Linked DNA regions of Pyxidicoccus trucidator. The protein of the gene in region 1 interacts with the protein of each later gene in a pairwise test. Links are inferred from orthologs where the notes say so. Each region holds a gene or a part of one and is shown on either strand. Other genes may lie near its edges. The genes, in order: rpe and eno.

Region 1 (9,923 bases):
ACGAGCCGCGCGGAGACCATCCGCCGCCGGCTGGCGCAGCCGTACCGCGCGCGCCTCAAGCGCTCCTCGCGCACGCTGGAGAAGGTGCGCGTCGAGGCCTCGCGGGGGCCGGACGCGGAGAAGCACCGCGAGCTGGGCGAGCTGCTGGCGCAGAACCTCTACCGCCTCAAGCGCGGCGTCACCGAGGCCACGCTCACCGCCTATACGGAGGAGGGCACCCGGGAGGTGACGGTGACGCTGGACCCCAAGCGCACGCCGAAGGAGGAGGCGGACTGGCACTTCCACCAGTACCGGCGGCTCCTGCGCGGCGTGGAGCAGGCGCGCCACCGCGAGGCGGAGCTGGCGCGCGAGGTGTCGCTGGCGGAGAGCGCGCTCGCCCAGATTGAGCGGATGGACGAGTCCCTGCTGCTGTCGCAGGCGGAGATTCTCCAGCTCCCCACGGCCGGCGAGGCCGCGCAGGAGGGCCGTCCCTTCAAGGAGTACGTGGGCCACGGCGGGGCGCGCATCTGGGTGGGGCGGGGCTCGGAGGACAACGACACGCTCACCTTCAAGGTGGCGCGGCCGTGGCACCTGTGGCTGCACGCGCGCGGCGTGCCGGGCAGCCACGTGGTGCTCCCGCTCGAGAAGGGCCAGGAGGTGGCGCAGGAAGTCCTGCTGGACGCGGCGCACCTCGCGCTGCACCACTCGGGCGCCAAGGGCGAGCCGCGCGGCGAGGTGAGCTACGTGCAGGTGAAGTTCGTGCGCAAGGTGAAGGGCGGCGGGCACGGGCAGGTGAGCTTCACGCGCGAGAAGACCTTCGTGGTGCGCATGGAGCCGGAGCGGCTGGAGCGGCTGCTCAAGTCGCGCCACGCGGAGGCTCCCGCGTCCTGACGTCCCGGCCGACGTGCCCTCCGGGGAGGGCCGCGCGCGTGGGACGGACATGCGCCTGGTGGCCCGCCGTCTCTCGGCGCGGGCCGCGAGTCCCCCGGAATTGTTGGGACGAGGGCACGCGGGCGCGGTTGACGGGCTGACGGAGGGGGGGCAGGCAAGGGTCGCCGGCCTTGAGTCCCGGGGCTTGGCGGGTACGATGGGCAGCCGAGTGACCCCCGAGCACCTCCGCCAGCAGATGTCCTTCTTTCCTCGCGGCATGTCCGCGGCCAATCGCGCCGTGACGGCCGCCGAGTCGCAGCCGCGGGAGGTGCCGCCCGCTCCCGAGCTCGCGCCGCCGCTGCCCCGCCCTCCGCCGCCGCGCAACCGCGTGGCCGAGGAAGCGCCGCGCATGCTCAACCTCACGCCCACGCGTGAGGAGCTGTGGACGCGCGCCGAGGCGCTGGCCTGGAGGCTGAGCGCGGAGCTGGGCATGCCCGTGCGGCTGTCGGTGACGGACAACCGCTCCACCATGGTGTCCTTCCGCCGGGGCTCCAGCGCGCTGCAGCTGCGGCTGCACCACATGTTCCTGGACGCGCCCGAGCCGGTGGTGCGCGCGGTGGCGGACTACGCCGGCCGGGGCCACCGCGGCGCGGGCGGGGTGCTGGACGAGTACATCCGTGGCCAGCAGCCGCGCATCCGCCAGGTGCGTCGTGAAACGGACGCGGACCTCAACCCCCGGGGCCGCTGTTTCGACCTGAAGGCGCTTTACGACGCCGTCAACGACACCCATTTTCAAGGCCTCATCCAGGCCCGCATCGGCTGGGGGCGGATGCCCCCCCGGCGCCGCCGCAAGTCCATCCGCCTGGGCGTCTACGACCACCAGACGCGCGAGATTCGCATCCATCCGGCGCTGGACAGGCCGGAGGTGCCGGCCTTCTTCGTGGAGTTCATCGTCTTCCACGAGATGCTCCACCAGCTCTTCCCGAGCAACGCGCGAGGGGGCCGCCGGGTGCACCACCCGCGCGCCTTCCGCGAGCGTGAGCGGACCTACCCGCACTACGCCGCCGCATTGCGTTGGGAACGGGAGAACCTCGGCGTGCTGTTGCGCGGTTGATGGCTCATCTGCTCGCTGGCTCATTTACCGTTTTACCGAGCGAAACGCCCCGTGGAGCGTGCTTGACGCGTCCATGAGGTGCACCCATTCTCGCGAGCCCTATGCGAAGAGCGAAGATTGTCTGCACCCTCGGTCCCGCCAGCCAGAGCCAGGAGATGCTGGAAGCGCTCCTGGAGAACGGCATGGACGTGGCCCGGCTGAACTTCTCCCACGGCAGCCACGAGCAGCACGCGGAGAACATCGCCAAGCTGCGCGCCGCCTCGCTGAAGGTGCGCAAGGCGGTGGGCATCCTCGGTGACTTGCAGGGCCCGAAAATCCGCACCGGCCGCTTCGTCAAGGGCAGCACGGAGCTGAAGGAGGGCGGCACCTTCCTCATCACCACCGACGAGACGGTGCCGGGCACGGACGAAATCGTGTCCACCACGTACCCCTTCCTCGCGGCGGACGTGAATCCGGGAGACCGCATCCTGCTGGACGACGGCCTGCTGGAGCTGAAGGTCCTGGAGACGGACAAGCAGAAGCTCATCAAGACGCAGGTCATCCACGGCGGCGCGCTGAAGAACAACAAGGGCATCAACCTGCCCGGCGTGGCGGTGCGTGCCGACGCGCTGACGCCCAAGGACCGCGAGGACCTGGTCTTCGGCCTCAAGGCGGGCGTGGACTTCATCGCGCTGTCCTTCGTGCGCCAGCCCTCGGACCTGGACGCCGCCCGGCAGGCCATGGCCGAGGTGGGCCGCACGGTGCCCATCATCTCCAAGCTGGAGAAGCCCGAGGCCATCGCCCGGCTGGACGCCATCCTCGACAAGACGGACGGCGTCATGGTGGCCCGTGGCGACCTCGGCGTGGAGATTCCCCCCGAGGAGGTGCCGGCCGTCCAGAAGGACATCATCCGGCGCTCCAACCTGCGGGGCCTGCCCGTCATCGTGGCCACGCAGATGCTGAACTCGATGATTGACAACCCGCGGCCCACGCGCGCCGAGGCGAGCGACGTGGCCAACGCCGTGTTCGACGGCGCGGACGCGGTGATGCTCTCGGGCGAGACGGCGAGCGGCAAGTTCCCGATTGAGTCCGTGCAGATGATGGAGCGCATCATCCTCGCGGCCGAGTCGTCGGCGCGGGTGCAGCCTCCGGCGCGCTACATCGAAGCGCCGCTGGGGCTGCCGCAGCACTTCCCGGACGTGATTGCGCGCGTGGCGTGCGAGGCGGCCCGGGCGAGCGGCGCGTCGCTGATTGCCGCCTTCACCCTGTCGGGCGTGACGGCGCGGCTGCTGGCGCACTACCGGCCGCCGGTGCCGATTGTCGCCTTCAGCCCCAACCAGGAAGTGCGTCGCCGGCTGGCGCTGCTGTGGGGCGTGGTGCCGCGCGTGCTGGAGCCCATCCAGGAGACGGAGGCCATGGTGCGTCGCGTGGAGGAGGAGCTCATCGCGAGGGGCCTGGGCCGCAAGGGCGACCGCATCGTCATCGTCTTCGGAGCGCCGGTGGGGCAGCCGGGGAAGATCAACAGCCTCCGCCTGCACACCATCGGCTGAGCCGGGACGCGTAGCCGGTAGGGCATTGAGGAAAGGGGCCGGCGGGAGGTTTCCGCGGGCCCCTTTCGCGCGTCAGGCCTCCACCTTCGCGCGTCAGGCCTGCTTCTTGTCGTGCAGGGCGCGGCGGGGAATCTCGGCCTCGACGAAGACGGTGAACAGGGCCTTGTCGAGCTGGCCGGAGTCCGCCTCGCGCTTGAGGATGTCGAGCGCGAGGGTGTGGGGCACGGCCTTCTTGTAGGGCCTGTCGCTGGCGGTGAGCGCGTCGTAGATGTCGGAGATGGACATCATCCGGGACTGGATGGGGATGGCCTTCTCGGCGCGCGGGTAGCCGGTGCCGTCCATCTTCTCGTGGTGCGCGTAGGCGATTTCGGGCACGCGGCGCAGCGTGCGCGTCCACGGAATCTGGCTGAGGAAGCGGTAGGTGTGCTCGACGTGGCTCTCGATTTCCCGGCGCTCCTCGGGGGAGAGGGTGCCGCGGGTGATGGAGAGCGACTGGATTTCGCGGGGCAGCAGCAGCGGCTGTGCCTGCCCGTTGGCGTCGTCGAAGCGGAGCTGGCCCAGCTCATGGAGCCGCTCGAAGCCGCCCTGGGCGAGCACGGTGGGGCGGTTGCAGGTGAGGATGAAGTCGAACACCTCGTCGAGCTGCTTCAGCTCGGTGATGAGGCGCTCCTGCTCCTCGCCCTCGATTTCGGGGAGATTCTTGTCGCCGCGGACCTTCACTGCCTCCAACCGGCGGCGGTAGCTCTGGAGCTGCAAATCCTTGCGGGCGAGCTGGAAGCGGGCGCGCAGTCCCTCCAGCTCGTGGGGGTAGAGCTTCTCCGCCTTGACGAGCACCGGCTCGCGCACGCCCACCTTGCCGAAGTCGTGCAGCAGCGACGCGTAGCGCAGCTCCTGGAGCTCCACGGCGGAGAAGCGCACGTGGGCATGGGGCCCGGTGCTCAGGTGCTCCAGGGCCTGGGCCAGCGTCACGGTGAGGTCGGCCACGCGGCCGGAGTGGCCGGCGGTGGTCGGGTCTCTGGCTTCGATGGCGACGACGGAGGCGGAGACGAAGCCCTCGAAGAGGCGGTTGATTTCCTCGTGGAGGAGGGCGTTTTCAATCGCGCCGGCGGCCTGGGCGCCGAGGGCGAGGAGCAGCTCTTCGTCCTCGGCGTTGAAGCTGCCGCCATCGAGCTTGTTGAGGGCCTGGATGACGCCCGTCACCTCGCCGTTGGCGTCGCGCATGGGGACGCAGAGGATGGTCTTCGTCTGGTAGCCGCTGGAGACGTCGAACGAGCGGTTGAAGCGCGGGTCCGAGTAGGCGTCGGGGATGTTGATGACGGTGCCCGTCTGGGCGACCTGGCCGGAGATGCCGCTGCCCACGGGGAGGCGGATTTCGCTCTTGGAGCCCTGGGCGACCTTGCTCCACAGCTCATTGCGCTCGCGGTCGAGGATGAAGAGCGAGCAGCGGTCCGCCTCGACCACCTTGGTGGCTTCGAAGAGGATGAGGGGGAGGAGCAGGTCGAGGTCGCGCTCGGCGCTCATCGCCTTGGCGACGTCCAGGATGGACGTGAGCTTCGCCAGGCGGCGGCTCAGGTCGGGAGTAGGTGACTGGGCGGGCTGGGAAAGCACCGGGGGCGGCTCCGGGTGAAGCGGCCAGCGGCCGCGAGGGCCTCGGGGTTGTAGCACGGCCGACAGGGTGGCTGCCCGGGGGGCCCACCTGCTCGGTCACCTGCTCTTTGGTGGACGTCTGTGGGTACGTTCCCCGCGCCGAGTGACGGGGAGTTGGGTATGAAGCGCCGCATGAGCCGACGCCCCGTTCGCATCTCTCCCTCGTTGCTGTCCTGTGACTTTGGGCGTCTCGCGGAGGAGGTCCGGGCCATCGAAGCCGCCGGAGCCGATTGGATTCACGTGGATGTCATGGATGGCAGGTTCGTCCCGAACATCACGATTGGTCCGGTGGTGGTGGAGGCCATCAAGCGGGTGGCGACGAAGCCGCTGGACGTGCACCTGATGATTGTGGAGCCGGAGCGCTACGTGGAGGCCTTCGCGAAGGCGGGGGCGGACGTGATGACGGTGCACACGGAGGCGAGCCCGCACCTGCACCGGACGCTGCAGCAGATTCGGAAGGCGGGGGCGAAGCCGTCGGTGGTGCTGAACCCGGGCACGCCGCTGTCGGCGATTGAAGAGGTGCTGGGCGACGTGGACATGGTGCTGGTGATGAGCGTGAACCCGGGCTTTGGCGGGCAGAGCTTCATCGAGTCCACGGTGGACAAGGTGCGCCGGCTGCGGGCGATGTTCGACGCGCGAGGGCTGGACACGGACATCGAGGTGGACGGCGGCATCAACGCCGAGACGGCGAAGCGGGTGGTGGACGCCGGGGCCACGGTGCTGGTGGCGGGCAGCTACGTCTTCGGGGCGAAGGACTACGCGCAGGCCATCCGCTCACTGCGGCCGTAGGCGCCAGGCGAGGAGCCTGGAGAGGCCGCGCTGGCACAGGGGCGGACCGCGGAGCGATCAGGCGCGAGCGCGGACGACAGCGGTGGCGAGGCGGGCGACGCGGGTCATGAACGTCGGGTCAAAGGGCTTCACCTCGTAGTCGTCGGCGCCGAGCTCGAAGCAGACGTGACGGGTGAACTGGTCCTCGACGCCGCTGAGGATGATGACCTTGCAGTCGCGGGTGGCGGGGTCCTGCTTGAGCTGGGCGAGCAAATCCCGGCCGTCCTGGTGCTGGTTGATGTCCAGGATGATGACGGCGGGGCGGTGCTGACGGGCCAGCTCGAGGACGCGCTCCGAGGTGGTGTCCGAGATGCACGTCAGCCCGGAGCGCTTCCCCTCGCGCGCGAGCGCGGAGACGATGAGCGGCTCGTCATCGGAGATGAGGACGACGGGGGGGGACGCCATGGAGTCGTGCTGCTGCAATGCAGTGTAACCTTTTTAACGAAGCAAGACTTGTTCCTCTCCGGAAGTACCGGAATGTCGGGGAGTTGGGAAGAGGAGAAGCGGGTCATTCGGGCCATGCGGGTATGTCCGTACCCCGGGCAGGGGAGCAGGTAGGGGGAGGAAGAAAAGGTGATCCGAGGACGTTGACTCAGCCGGGCGGCTCGGGTACTACCGCCCGCGCTTCGCCGGTCCCGAGAAGGAACCACCGGCGGACGGACATATCGGGGAGTGGCTCAGCCTGGTAGAGCACTTGGTTCGGGACCAAGGGGTCGCAGGTTCAAATCCTGTCTCCCCGACCATTCAAAGGGCGCGGAATCCTTGGAGAAATCCTCGGTTCCGCGCCCTTCGTTTTCCGGGGTTGGAGCCCTGCTCACGCCGCGATAGCAGTCCGCTCCATTCCCGCCACTCCATCACCCCCGCTGGTACTCCGCCCTCTATGCCCATGTCTGTGGCGTGGGGGCTGCGGGCAGCCGGTCGAGCGCATCGCTGGGGGCTTCCACAACCAGCTGGCCGTAGGTGTCGGCCGTGAGCCGCAAGTCCGGTGCCAGATGAGGCGTGACTCACTCAACGGGCCTACCCGCTTTGTCGGTGACGACTCCAGTTGTGTCTGAGGCCAAGGCTCGCAAGAGAAGCTTCTGAGGGAGCCGCTCCATCCAAGAGGATTGGCCCTGTAAATGGCCAGCGTTCTCCGCTACCGAGCGTGCCCTGGAGTTCCTGGTGGGTCGAAGGCCAGCGCCCTCTTCATCAGCAGCAAGAAGGTGCGGCAGACCCTGGAGCAGCTGCGCGGACGCGTCGTACTTCACTTCCTGCCGCCCTACTGCCCCCCGGCCAACCGCATTGAGCGCGTGTGGCTCGACCTGCATGCCAACGTCACCCGCAACCACCGCTGCCGCACCATGAATCAGCTGATGGGACGGGTCCACGCCTACCTCGCCGCACGCAACGTCCAGCGCCGTGCCAGTCCATTCCTGCGTCGGGCCGAGCTCAAGCATGCCGCCTGAGCCCGTGCGAGAATCCCGATCCTTCGTTTAGTGGCGGCGCGGCTCGCAATCTCTGCCCATCCGCCGGTGCCCGCAGCCCTCGCACGCCTTGGGTACCAGCTCGACGACGTGCTGCACGGCCTCGGGCGGCAGGAGACTTCTCTCATGCTTTTTGTGCCCGGCTTTGCTTGGTTTTCCATGAGCGAAGAGAGGAGGCAGCGCGCGTCCCGGCCGGGCCCTGCAGAATTTCTGCATCAATTTCCACCTCACGGGCTCATTGCCTGTGAGGCGGGTCGCCGCTCGTCCCACGAGGCGGGCCTCAGCCTTGATGCGTATCAGCCACAGCACCACCCCATTGGAAGTGCTCCTTGTCATCGCGAGCGCGCGCAGGGAGGGCTGTTCGACATTGGCCCCGGCCGCGGCCCTTGTGGACACGTACCTGCCGAACGAACCCCACAACCTGCTCCTGCTCGCGCGGTGCGCGGAACAGCGGAGACAGTGGAGCACCGCAGTGGACTATCTCCGAAGAGCACAAGCCATCGAACCCCACGCCCCGGCCACGGAACGCCAGCTCCAGGAAGCGCTGTCGCGTGAATCATCGGGCGTCGAGGTCGGGGAGGCGCGTCCATGACGCGGCAGCAGCCCACGAGCCGTGCGGGCGCCGGAGCTGCGTCCCTGGTCCGCCGCCGGCTCCTGGGAGGTGCGTTCGCTGGGCTCGCGGCCTTGGGAGGCGTACTTCTGGCCCGCCGGGCGGGGCTGCGATTCTCCTCGGTGCAGGGACCGGACGCGGAACGCGTGCGGGAGGTGCTCTCGTTTCTAGAGGAACATGGGAAGGTGCCAGTCACAGCCTCCGGAGACGGCCGCTGGCAGCTCGAGAAGATCTCCCGAGCAGATGACTTCGAGCTTCGGGTCGTCAGCCGCGCGACCGGCGCCACCGTGGCCTCCACGCGGTCGCCCGACACGCAGCTTGCGCTCTCTTTCTGTCCGAAAGGGCAGACCGTGGCGTTCCTGGCCTGCTCGGGTGGAGATCGGCGCTTTGTCCTGTATCTCCTGGACATCGGCACGGGACGGGTCACCTCCGCCCAGACCCCTGTCACGCGGTCCGCCGCCTCTCCCATCCGCTGGTCACCCGATGGCCAACGCCTGCTCTACACCGTGACGTCGGGTCATTCGCAGACCGTTGTCTTCCACCTTCAAAGCGGCCAGTGGCAGCGCTTGGGGCCTCCCATGACAACGCGCAGCGAGCCGGCGTGGAGTCCGGATGGTCGGCAGATTGCTCTGGTTGGCGCCGAGCAGCCAGGAGCCTTGGCCCTCGTGTCGCTGGACCCGCCAGCCATTCAAACCCTTCACGTGGCCGAGCGGTGCGAACTGCGCCAGGTGTCCTGGCGCCCGGATGGCCAGGCTCTGGCAGCGACCCTTCGTAGGGAGGCCGATGAATATTCTTCCCTGGTCGAGGTGGATCTGCGAACCGGAAGCCAGACCGTGGTGGCCCAGGTGCCGGGGGATGTGAGCGAGCCCAGATACCTCGGCTCCTCCGAGCTCTTGTTCCGAGTGAGCTCCGGGGGAGATGCGAGGCTGATGAGCGCTCGAACCGACACCCAGACGCTGCGCCCCCTGGGGCCGGCCTCCGGCGTGGTGAACATGCGGAGTGGCGCCACCGAAGGGGGGCGTGTCTTCGCGGTGCATGTCGGCCGGACGAGCCCTCCGGCGCTGCTGGAGGTGTCCTCAGGCCAGGAGCCCGTGGTGGTAGCGCGCGCGACGTCGGCGTGGGTCTCCCCGTGTACGGATGTCGAGATTCGCGCGAGGGATGGACTGGGGCTGCCAGCCACCCTGTGGCGCTCGGGCACCCAGGCCGTGTCCAGGCCCGCCGCGCTGGTCGTGGTGCATGGAGGGCCCAGGCTGCAGGAACTGCCGGTATGGGACGCCCGGGTCCAGGTGTTGCTCCGCGCGGGCTGCCATGTGCTGAACCTCAATTATCGAGGCTCGACGGGGTATGGCGCGCGCTTCGAGCGGGCGGGGAACGATCAGGAGCGCACCCTCGATGTCCTGGCCGCGCGTGACTACTGTGTCGCCCAGCTCGGCGTGCCACGCGAGCGCGTGGTTCTTCTTGGCACCAGCTATGGAACATCGCTGGTGGCCGCCGCCTTGGCCGCCGAACCGGATTGCTGCGGCGCGGCCGTCCTGGTGTCCACGGTGAGCCTGGCTCACATCGCCCGCCGCCCCCTACGGGCCTTACCGCGCCTGGTGGCGTTTCACGGCGCGAACGACAATGTGCTCGCGCCCGCACGGGCCCGGCGGGAGATAGAAGAGTGCCTGGGTCCCGAGGCCCTCTCACGCGAAGGGTCGTGGAGCGTCTTCGAGCACGAGGGGCATCACTTTCACCGCCTCCGTTCCTGGTCGCAGGTCTACTCGGCCATCCCTGCTCTCTTGGGCCAGGTCGCTGCTGAACGTGCATGAGGGGTATAGAGAATCGCGCAACTGAGGCCAGCAGCTACGGGCGAGCGGTGGTGGCCGGCGCCGGAGGAGGGATAG
Region 2 (10,151 bases), on another replicon or contig:
GGGGCCCCGGGCCTGGTGTGCTCACGCCGAGGCGAGCGTCAGCAGGTGCCTCGGGTGGTACACGTCCCAGAGGGGGCCCTTCACGGTGGCGAGCGCCTCCAGCACGCCCTTGCGCCACTCGGCGGGGAGCGCCTCCTCGCCGTGGAAGGCGCCCACCAGCGCGCCGGTAATCGCGGCGTGGGCCTCCGTGTCGCCCCCGCGGTGGACGACGTCCAGCAGCGCGGCCTCGGCGGTTGGGGCGTGGAGCAGCTCCCAGAAGGCCAGCCGGAAGGCGACGCGGACGGCGTGCAGTGGCCGGTGCAGGTGCAGCTCCGGCCCGTAGAGCTGCGGGTCCGTCTGCCGGGCCAGCACCAGGTCCTCGCGCAGGAGGGCGGCGGCCTGCGTCACCTCCTGCACGTAGTCGCTCGCGGAGCGTCCGAGCGCCGCGCCCGCGACGAGCAGGCCGGACTCCGCGGCGACGAGGAGGTCCTCGGGCTTCAGCCCCGCGCCGCTGGTGACGGCCCGGGCCAGGGCCGCGTTGAAGGCGGCGCAGGCGAGCTGGCAGCGCGGGTCGAAGTGGGTGAGGGCGGAGTCCTCGAGCGAGGCCTGGGTGCGCGCGGCGGTGTCGCCCGCCAGGTACACGCCCAGCGGCGCGGTGCGCGCCAGGCTCCCCACGCCCGCGGGCTGGCGGAAGGCGCGCAGCCACACCCGGCGGCCGGCGCCCAGCGGTGGGCCGGCGAGGCAGTCCTCCAGCACCTCCTTCATGGGCTCGCTGATGTCGAAGGCGTGGGGCTGCCAGCCCCGGTAGCGGCGGAGCGCGTCCGCGGCGTCGTAGCGCTTCAAGTCCCGCAGGCTGTGGCTGAGGCAGCATGCGAGCTGCACCTCTTCCGTCACCTGGCCCTTGCGCAGCTCGTGGGGCCCCCCGCCCATCAGCTTGAGGTAGGGGCCCTCGGCGGGCGTGGGGAAGGACACGGCCATGAGGGGGCGGTGCGCGGTGGGCACGGCGAGGGCATTGCCCACGGCCAGGCCCAGCAACGCACCCCGGCGGCGCTGGGCGAGGAGGGGGTCAGGCCCCTTGAGGGCTTGGCGGCGGTTGGGCGGCATTCGGCGGGTGGACACTGTAGCAGCGCCGGATGCGAGCATGCTTGCCCGCTCCGAGGCCCTCTTCTAGAAACGGCGACCTATGACCGAGATTGTCCATATCGTGGCGCGCGAAGTGCTCGACTCCCGCGGCAACCCCACCGTGGAGGCCGAGGTCCTGCTGGCCGGCGGCTCCCGGGGCCGTGCGGCGGTGCCGTCCGGGGCCTCCACCGGCGAGCACGAGGCCATCGAGCTGCGCGACGGCGACAAGGGGCGCTACCTGGGCAAGGGTGTGCGCAAGGCGGTGCAGAACGTCACCGACACGCTGGCCCCGGGCCTGGTGGGCCTGGACGCGGCGGACCAGTTCGCCGTGGACCAGAAGATGCTGGAGCTGGACGGCACGCCCACCAAGGGCAAACTGGGCGCCAACGCCATCCTCGCGGTGTCCATGGCCTGTGCCCGCGCGGCGGCGGATGCGCACGGCCTGCCCCTGTACAAGTACGTGGGCGGCGCGCAGGCGCGCACCCTGCCCGTGCCGCTGATGAACATCCTCAACGGCGGCGCGCACGCGGACACCCGCGTGGACGTGCAGGAGTTCATGGTGGTGCCCGCGGGCGCCACGACATTCGCTGAAGGCCTGCGCTGGGGCGCGGAGGTGTTCCACGCGCTGAAGAAGATCCTCAAGGGCCGCAAGCTGGCCACCGGCGTGGGCGACGAGGGCGGCTACGCCCCGGACCTGCCGGCCAACGAGGAGGCCCTGAAGCTCATCATGGAGGCCATCGACCAGGCGGGCTTCAAGGCCGGCGAGCAGCTCTTCCTCGCGCTGGACGTGGCGGCCAGCGAGTTCTTCGACAAGGGCTCGAAGAAGTACAAGCTCAAGGGCGAGGGCAAGGAGTTCGACTCGTCCGGGTTGCTCGACTACTACCGCGGCCTGTCCGAGCGCTACCCCATCATCTCCATCGAAGACGGCATGGCGGAGGATGACTGGGACGGCTGGAAGAAGATCACCGATGCGCTGGGCGGGAAGATGCAGCTGGTGGGCGACGACCTCTTCGTCACCAACGTGGAGCGCCTGGGCCGGGGCATCGACACCGGCGTGGCCAACTCCATCCTGGTGAAGGTGAACCAGATTGGCACGCTGACGGAGACGTTCGACGCCGTGCGCATGGCGCACAAGGCGGGCTACACGTCGGTGATGAGCCACCGCTCGGGTGAGACGGAGGACACCACCATCGCCGACCTGGCCGTGGCGCTGGACTGCGGGCAGATCAAGACGGGCTCGGCGTCGCGCTCGGACCGCGTGGCCAAGTACAACCAGCTGCTGCGCATCGAGCAGGAGCTGGGCGCGGCGGCCCGCTACGCCGGCAGGTCGGTCTTCCGCTCCCTGGCGCAGAAGAAGTGAGCCCGTGAGCGACAAGCAACCTCGCATCCTCGTCTCCAACGACGACGGCTACTTCTCCGAGGGCCTCAAGGCCCTCGTGGAGGCCGTGAGTCCGCTGGGCGAGGTGTGGGTGGTGGCGCCCGACCGCGAGCAGAGCGCCGCCTCCCATGCCATCTCCCTGCACCGGCCGCTGCGCATCAAGGAGGTGCGCGAGCGGTGGTTCTCCGTCGACGGGACGCCCGCGGACAGCGCTTATCTGGCGATCAACCACCTCATGAAGGATGATCGCCCGACTCTCATGGTTTCCGGCATCAACCACGGCGCCAACCTGGCGGAAGACGTCATGTACTCCGGTACGGTGGCGGCGGCGATGGAGGGGGCCCTGCTCGGGATTCCCGCCATCGCCTTCAGCCTCGTGGCCCGGGGGGAGTTTGACTTCGGGCCGGCGGCCCGCTTCGCGCGCTCGCTGGTGGCCAGCGCGCTGGCCCGGCCGCTGCCGCCGCGGATGCTCCTCAACGTGAACATCCCCGGTGGGGTGGAGCCGGACGGCTACGTGGTGACGCGCCAGGGCCGACACACCTACGGGTACGCGGTGGTGGAGAAGGTCGACCCGCGCGGCCGCAAGTACTACTGGATTGGCGGCAACGAGTACCAGCACGAGGACATTGCGGGCAGTGACTGCAACGCGGTGCACCTGGACAAGCGAATCTCGGTGACGCCGCTGCACTTCGAGCTGACAGACCACGGGCGCCTCGCCGACCTCTCGGGGTGGCGGGTCGACGGGTTCGACCGGCACGAACCGGATGGTGCCTAGCGTTGAGGCCGTCCGTGTCCAGCCGAGCGGGTGGGGCGCTCCGGGTGCTGCTCGTGGCCGTGCTGTTCTCCGGCTGCGTGGGCACCCGGGCCGCCGCGCCCGGTCCGGACACGGCGCTGGACTCCGTGGGTGAATCCCAGGGTGCCGCCGTGGCTCCGGCGGCGGCGGCGTCCTCGGGGAAGCCAGTCGCGCTGCCGTTCGCCCTGCGGGGCGCGCACCCGGAGCCGGAGTTGGTGTCCGTGCGGCACCGCGTGGCGGCGGGCGAGACGATGTACCGCATCGCGAAGACGTACGGCCTGACGGTGGAGGAACTGGGAGCCGCCAACGGCATCAAGGCGCCGTGGACGCTGGCGGTGGGGCAGGAGCTGACCGTTCCCGGCGTGGAGCAGCGCGGGTCGGCGGAGGCGCCGGAAGTGCTGGCCGAGGCGGACTCGGAGCCGGTGCGGACGGGTGGCCCCAGGCGCAGCGTGCCGGTGGTGGCGCGTCGCGAGGAGGCGCCGGGTCGCTCGCGGCCCGCGCCGCGTCCGGGGACGGGCTCCCGGCCCCGCCTGGCCACGCAGGGGATGCTGGACTGGCCGTTGAAGGGGGTGCTGTACGGGCGCTTCGGGAAGAAGGGCAAGGAGCCCCATGACGGCATCGACCTGGCCGCGCCCGCGGGCAGCCCGGTGAAGACCGCGAAGGACGGCACGGTGCTCTACGCGGGCGAGCAGCGTGGGTACGGGAACATCGTCATCGTGGAGCACTCGAACCGGCTGATTACCCTGTACGCGCACAATCGGGATTTGCGCGTGCGCACGGGACAGCGGGTGCTGCCGGGGCAGATCATCGCCACGGTGGGCGAGTCGGGGAAGACGTCCGGGCCGCACCTGCACTTCGAGGTCCGGCTGGATGGCAAGCCGGTGGACCCGCTCGAATACCTGGGGCCGATGCCATCGTCATGAGGCGGGGGCGGGCGCCTGCCCGCCTCCCTGGCCCTACGGCCGAGCAGCGGATGTGGCAGGGCGACCAACCGGCCCTCTGTGAGCGGCCCGGGTGAGGGTAGAGTGTCGCGCCGTGCCGCGCTCCCTCCCGTTGCTTGCCTCCCTCTTCGTCCTCCTCGCCTCGGCCGCTCGCGCCCAGACTCCGCCCGCACAGGGGAGTGCCGCACCTGACTCCGTCGCAGCCCCCGCCGCCGCCCAGCCTCCGCCCACCGCAGGCAGCGCGGCTCCCGCCACTTCCACCGTGACGTCCCCCGCGGATGGCAGCGCGACTCCCTCCGCTTCCGAAGCACCAGCCCCCGTCTCGAACGTGCCGGCGCCCGTGCCTCCCTCCGCTTCCGAGACGCCGGCCCTGGTGACGCCGCCCGCCGCTGCCGCGCCCGTCGCCACGCCCGCGCAGACTCCGGCCCCGGAGCCCGAGAAGGACTCCTTCGTCGTCGCGGTGCTCACCCTGGAGTCCAACGAGTCCGCCCGCGACTCCGCGCCCGGCGTCACCTCGCTCATCGCCTCCCGCCTCTCCGAGTCCCCGCGCCTGCGCGTCCTCTCCCAGCGCGACATCGAGACGGTCCTCGACGCCGAGCGCCAGCGTCAGCTCCTCGGCATCAAGTCCTGCGACCGCGGCGCCTGCCTCCAGGAGCTCTCCTCCATCACCGGCGCCCGCTACATCATCACCGGCCGACTGGACCGCTTCGGCGACCAGTACCTCCTCACCGCCAGCCTCGTGGACACCATTGGCGGCAGGAGCCTCGCCAAGCCCCGCGCCGAGGCCCCCGAGGCCGACACCCTCCTGCGCACCGCCGAGGCCGTCGCCGATGAGCTCCTCGCCGCGCTCGTCGTCTCCCCCGAGGAGTCCCTCACCGCCCGCCCGCTGCTGGACGGCGCCACGAAGACGGGCGGCGGCGGCTACATGCTGGGCCTGCGCATCAACAACAACTTCATCGACAACCTGGCCACCCTCAACCCGGGCGCCGACCTGGAGCTCGGCTATTGGTTCCACCCCGAGTGGGTCGCCTTCGCGCAGATTGGCTTCTCCTACGTGCGCTCCAATGAAGAGGGCGCCAAGGGCGGCCTCAACGTCCTCCCCAGCCTCGTGGGCGCGCGCCACTACCACAACGTCGCGAAGACCCTCCGGCCCTACTGGGGCTTCGGCCTGGGCGTGCAGCTGTCCTTCGGCGACTTCGGCATCTTCCAGTCCACCGGCCCGCTGCCCACCGTCGTCGGCTTCGCCGGCCTCGAGTACCTCATCGCCGGCCACGTCGGCCTCCAGCTCGAGGCCGGCACCAACGTCGCGCAGGCGGTGATGGGCCTCGCCGAGTCCAAGCTCGGCGACGGTCTCAACCTGGACCTCAACGCGGGCATCTCGTACCACTTCTGAGAGTCGGAGCTTCCATGTCCCCGCGTCTGCGCGTCCTCCCGCTGCTCGCCCTGCTCGCCGCCGCCGCGTGTGACGATGGCCCTCCGCGCGTCAACCCCAAGGACCACGCCGAGGGCCTCTACCTCAAGGGCACCGCCGAGTACCTCCAGGGCCAGTTCGAGGCCTCGCTCGCCTCCTTCGCGGCGATGAAGCAGCTCACCCCGAACGACCCGCGCCTCCCCGCCGCCCGGGGCGAGGTCTTCCTCTCCATGGGTCGCATCCATGACGCCGCCGCCGAGTTCGAGGCCGCCGTCCAACTCGAACCCAAGCGCTCCACCAACTGGAGCCGCCTGGGCTTCATCCAGGCCCAGCTCGGCAAGGTGCCCGAGGCCCAGAGCTCCCTGCGCAAGGCCATCGGCCTCTTCCCCAACGACTACAACGCGCTCGAGTCGCTCGGCGAGCTGCACCTCAAGAAGGGCGAGCACGAAGAGGCCGTGCGCCACTTCACCCTCGCCGCCAACGTCACGACCGGCGAGGCGCGGTCCGCGCTCACCATGCGCGCCCTGGAGGTGCTGACGCAGCAGGGCCGCCACGACGAGGTGCTCAAACAGGCGACACGCGCCGTGAGCCAGGGCGTGCGCACGCCCGAGGTCCTCACCACGCTGGGAGATGCGCTCGTGCGCGCCGGCAAGCTCCCCGAGGCCGCCAACGCCTACAAGGAAGCCGCGGGCCGCTCCCCGAAGGACCCGACGCTGTGGGAGCTCGTCGGCGAAATCCACATGCGGCTGGACAAGCCCGGTGACGCCATCTCCGCCTACAAGGAGTCCCTGCGCGTGAAGGACCGCGCCGTCGTCCATGTGGCGCTCGCCCGCATCCACCTCGCCATGCAGCACCGCGAGGCCGCGCTGGAAGAGCTCGACGCCGCCCTGGAGTCCGTCTCCGGCCAGGACATCCGCGAGCTGCGCGAGCTGGCCGGACTCCTCACGGAGCTGGGCCGCAAGCCGGACGCGCTGCGCATCCTCGCCAGCCTCAGCGCCGAGCAGGAGTACGCGAGCGACACGGAACTCCAGCTCACCACCGCCCGGCTGGCGCGGGAGCTGAAGGATTCCACCGTGCAGCAGGCCGCATGCGCCCGCGTCACCGCGGCGGATGCTGGCGTGCAGAAGTGCCCCTGAGCAGCTCGGGCTTGGACGGCGCCCGGGCGCTTGCTCGGAGCGGAACGCCCCCCTGGCGGGGGGCAGGGACTCCTTAGACGCGCCCGCCCTGCAGCTTGCGGTACACGCCCACCACCTGGCCCAGAATCATGGTGGACCGGAACTCCGCCCGGCTCACGTAGATGGGCTGCATGGTGGCGTTGGCCGGCTGGAAGCGGATGCGGTCGCCCTCCGGGTAGTAGCGCTTCACCGTGGCCTCGTCCTCGATGAGGGCCACGACGATTTCGCCCGGCTGCGCCGTCGGCGTCTTCTTCACGAAGAGGTAGTCCCCGTCGTGGATGCCGTCGTCAATCATCGACTGCCCCTTCACGCGGAGGGCGAAGACCTCGCGGCCGTTCATCCCGCCCAGCAGGAAGCTGTCGATCTTGACCGAGTCCTCCATGTGCTCCTGGGCGAGGAGGGGGGCGCCTGCCGCCACCTTGCCCAGCAGGGGGACCTCCACCATGCCGGCGTCCTTCTTCATGCCCAGGCCCAGCGCGAGCCTCGCCCGCTTGGTGGGGACCAGGGAGCGGCTCTGCTGCTCACCCCGGTTGAGGTAGCCCTTCCGTTCCAGGGCCTTCAGGTGGTCGTTCACCCCGTTGGTGGAGCGGATGTCCATCTGCTCGCCAATCTCGCGGATGGTCGGGGGGAAGCCCCGGGTCTCCGTCTCCTTGACGATGAAGCTGAGAATCTCGCGCTGGCGTTCCGTCAGCTCTTCCATGCGCTCCCTCCCTCGGCTGGCGTCCGGCTAGGGGCACGGACGTCCAGGCAACAGGCTTTCAGTGTCCACTCTCCCTGAACAGACGTGTAGAGTCAATTCGTTCGGTGTCCCCCCACGCACCTGGCGTGCGTGCTGAACGGTCGCCTTTCTCACAACTTGAGGCAGGACGGCGATTCTTGCGTACACTTCCATCCGCTTTGTCCGAGCCCCGCCACACGCTGCTCTTCGTCGATGACGAGGCCGACGTCCTGGACATCCTCACGCGGATGTTCCAGCGCCGGTACCGGGTGCTAACCGCGCCCGATGGCGCCGCCGCGCTGGAACTCCTGCGCCGTGAGACCGTGGACGTGCTCATCACGGACCAGCGGATGCCGGAGATGACGGGCATCGAGCTGGTGGCCACCGCGCGAGCGGAGGGCATCGACGTCACCACGCTGCTGCTCACCGGCTACACGGACCCGGAAGACATCATCGCGGCCATCAACCGCGGCCAGGTGTACCGGTACATCACCAAGCCCTGGGACGTGAACGACCTCATCATCACCGTGAAGAACGCGGTGGAGTTCACCCAGCTGCGGCGCGACAAGGAGCGGCTCATCCGCCAGCTCCACCAGCGGGTGGAGGCGCTCTTCGTCCTCTATGAGGTGAGCCGCGCGAGCGCGAACGACCCGGCCAGCTACGACAACATCATCGACCGGGTGCTCATCGCCGTGGCGCGGGTGCTGCCGTACGACTGCGGCGCGGCGCTCATCGCCCCCGACTCGTCGCGCAGCGTCACCCTGCGGCTGCGCTGCCACGGCACGGTGGGGGAGAAGGCGCTGCTGGGCGTGAAGGAGTCCATGCTCGGCGCGTACCGCAAGAGCAGCGGGCTCGCCCTGCCGGAGGACCGTGTCATCACCCGCGTGGCCGGCACCACCACGCAGGACGCCGAGGCGGCCACCGTCTACCCCAGCCAGCTCACCGTGAATCTCGTGGCCGGCGGGCGCCCGGTGGGCATGCTGTCGCTGTTCAGCCAGCGGCCGGACGCCTTCACCGAGGACGACGGCGTGCTGCTGGACGTCCTGGCCAACCAGACGGCGGACGCCATCCAGTCCCTGCGCTCGGCGGAGGAAGAGGCCCGCCACCGCATGGAGCGGATGGTGGAGTCCATGGCGGACGGCGTGGTCCTCACCGACGAGAAGAACGACATCGTGGTGATGAACCCGGCCGCCCGGCGCCTCCTCCAGGCGGGCGACGACGTCGAGGGCCACACCACGCGGATGATGGAGGAGCGGCTGGGCTTCCAGCCCTTCCACCTGGTGCGCGGCTGGGAGTACAGCGGCAACCAGGTGCTGCGCGAGGAGGTGAAGCTCTTCGAGCGCGAGGTGCAGGTCACCGTCACGCCCGTCAGCGACGCGCGCGGCACCCTGCGCGGGGTGTGCGTGGTGCTGCGCGACATCACCGACCAGAAGCGCCTGGAGGAGCGCAAGGACGAGTTCGTCTCCATGGTGAGCCACGAGCTGCGCACGCCGCTCACGTCCATCGCCGGCGCGCTGGACCTGGTGCTCAACTTCATGGCCGGCGACATCAATGACAGGCAGCGCCGCTACCTGTCGCTGGCGAAGGACTCCACCGAGAAGCTCAACACCATCGTCGACGACCTGCTCGACTTGTCGAAGTTCGCCAAGGGCCGGCTGCGGATGAACTTCGAGGTGGGGTACCTCGACGAGCTGATTCAGCGCGTGGTGGAGAAGTACCAGCCGGCCTTCGCCGAGAAGCGCATCCTGGTGAAGCCGATTCTTCCCCGGCACCCGCTGCGGACGCTGGTGGACCCCAACCGCCTGAACCAGGTCCTCAACAACCTGCTCAACAACGCGGTGAAGTTCACGCCGGAGGGCGGCGAGGTGCGGGTGGAGCTGCACGCCACCTCCAGCCTGCCGGGCTACGTGGTGATGTCCTGCTGGAACAGCGGCGACCCCATCGCCGAGGACAGCCTGGAGCGCATCTTCGACCGCTTCGAGCAGGCGCGCACCAAGGCCAACCGCACCGTGCGCGGCACCGGCCTGGGACTGGCCATCTGCCGCAACATCGTCGAGGCCCACGGCGGTCGCATCTGGTGCGAGCCCTGTGTGGACGGCGTGCGCTTCATGGCGGTGCTGCCCACCGAGCCCCCGCCGGAGCTGCGCGCGACGGACGACTCGGAGGAGGCGCCGGCGCTGCCTCGCCGCAAGGAGAACCGGGGCCGGGTGCTGGTCATCGAGGGCGAGCCCGAGGTGGGCTTCATCGCCAAGGCGCTGATGACCGGACGCGGGTATGACGTGCGGCTGGCCTTCAACGCCGAGGACGGTCTGGTCGCCGCGCGCAACTACCACCCGGACATGGTGCTGGTGTCCGTGCGGCTGCCGGACGTGGACGGGCTGCGGCTGGCCGAAATCCTCCGGCACGACCCGGAGACGCGCCGCGCGCCGCTGCTGGTGACGTCCGCCTTCGACGAGCGACAGCGCGCCTTCCGCGCCGGGGCGGACGCCTTCCTGGTGCGCCCGCTGGCGCCGGACAAGCTGCTGGCCACGGTGGACTCGCTGGTGCGCGGCCGCGCCGGCCCCGCCCACGGGCGCGTGCTGGTGGTGGACGACGACGTGAAGATTGCCGCCATCTGCCGCGAGGTGCTGGAGA

Evidence for each region.
Region 2: the proteins of rpe (region 1) and eno interact in binary tests that used the Escherichia coli proteins (3 or more experiments, as listed by UniProt). The link is inferred for Pyxidicoccus trucidator from one-to-one orthologs.

Annotation. Positions count from the first base shown.
Region 1 is NZ_JAAIXZ010000008.1:439,156-449,078, forward strand. Bases 4,365-7,099 are described here. They hold rpe (ribulose-phosphate 3-epimerase), read left to right. Parts: upstream 4,365-5,271; coding sequence 5,272-5,928; downstream 5,929-7,099. Other genes in these bases: G4D85_RS24220 (GAF and HD-GYP domain-containing protein), read right to left, coding at 4,365-5,100; G4D85_RS24230 (response regulator), read right to left, coding at 5,986-6,372; G4D85_RS24240 (transposase), read left to right, coding at 7,086-7,099. Outside these bases: G4D85_RS24205 (NFACT RNA binding domain-containing protein), read left to right, coding at 1-870; G4D85_RS24210 (hypothetical protein), read left to right, coding at 1,106-1,963; pyk (pyruvate kinase), read left to right, coding at 2,065-3,492; more of G4D85_RS24220, read right to left, coding at 3,586-4,364; more of G4D85_RS24240, read left to right, coding at 7,100-7,412; G4D85_RS24245 (S9 family peptidase), read left to right, coding at 8,226-9,848; G4D85_RS24250 (N-acetylmuramoyl-L-alanine amidase family protein), read right to left, coding at 9,883-9,923. UniProt on the Escherichia coli protein: Catalyzes the reversible epimerization of D-ribulose 5-phosphate to D-xylulose 5-phosphate.
Region 2 is NZ_JAAIXZ010000017.1:233,753-243,903, reverse strand. Bases 349-3,311 are described here. They hold eno (phosphopyruvate hydratase), read left to right. Parts: upstream 349-1,162; coding sequence 1,163-2,461; downstream 2,462-3,311. Other genes in these bases: G4D85_RS36970 (LysM peptidoglycan-binding domain-containing M23 family metallopeptidase), read left to right, coding at 3,257-3,311; surE (5'/3'-nucleotidase SurE), read left to right, coding at 2,466-3,254; G4D85_RS36985 (ADP-ribosylglycohydrolase family protein), read right to left, coding at 349-1,083. Also shown: more of G4D85_RS36985, read right to left, coding at 22-348; more of G4D85_RS36970, read left to right, coding at 3,312-4,195; G4D85_RS36965 (hypothetical protein), read left to right, coding at 4,554-5,606; G4D85_RS36960 (tetratricopeptide repeat protein), read left to right, coding at 5,621-6,760; transcriptional repressor LexA, read right to left, coding at 6,834-7,499; G4D85_RS36950 (response regulator), read left to right, coding at 7,697-10,151. UniProt on the Escherichia coli protein: Catalyzes the reversible conversion of 2-phosphoglycerate (2-PG) into phosphoenolpyruvate (PEP). It is essential for the degradation of carbohydrates via glycolysis.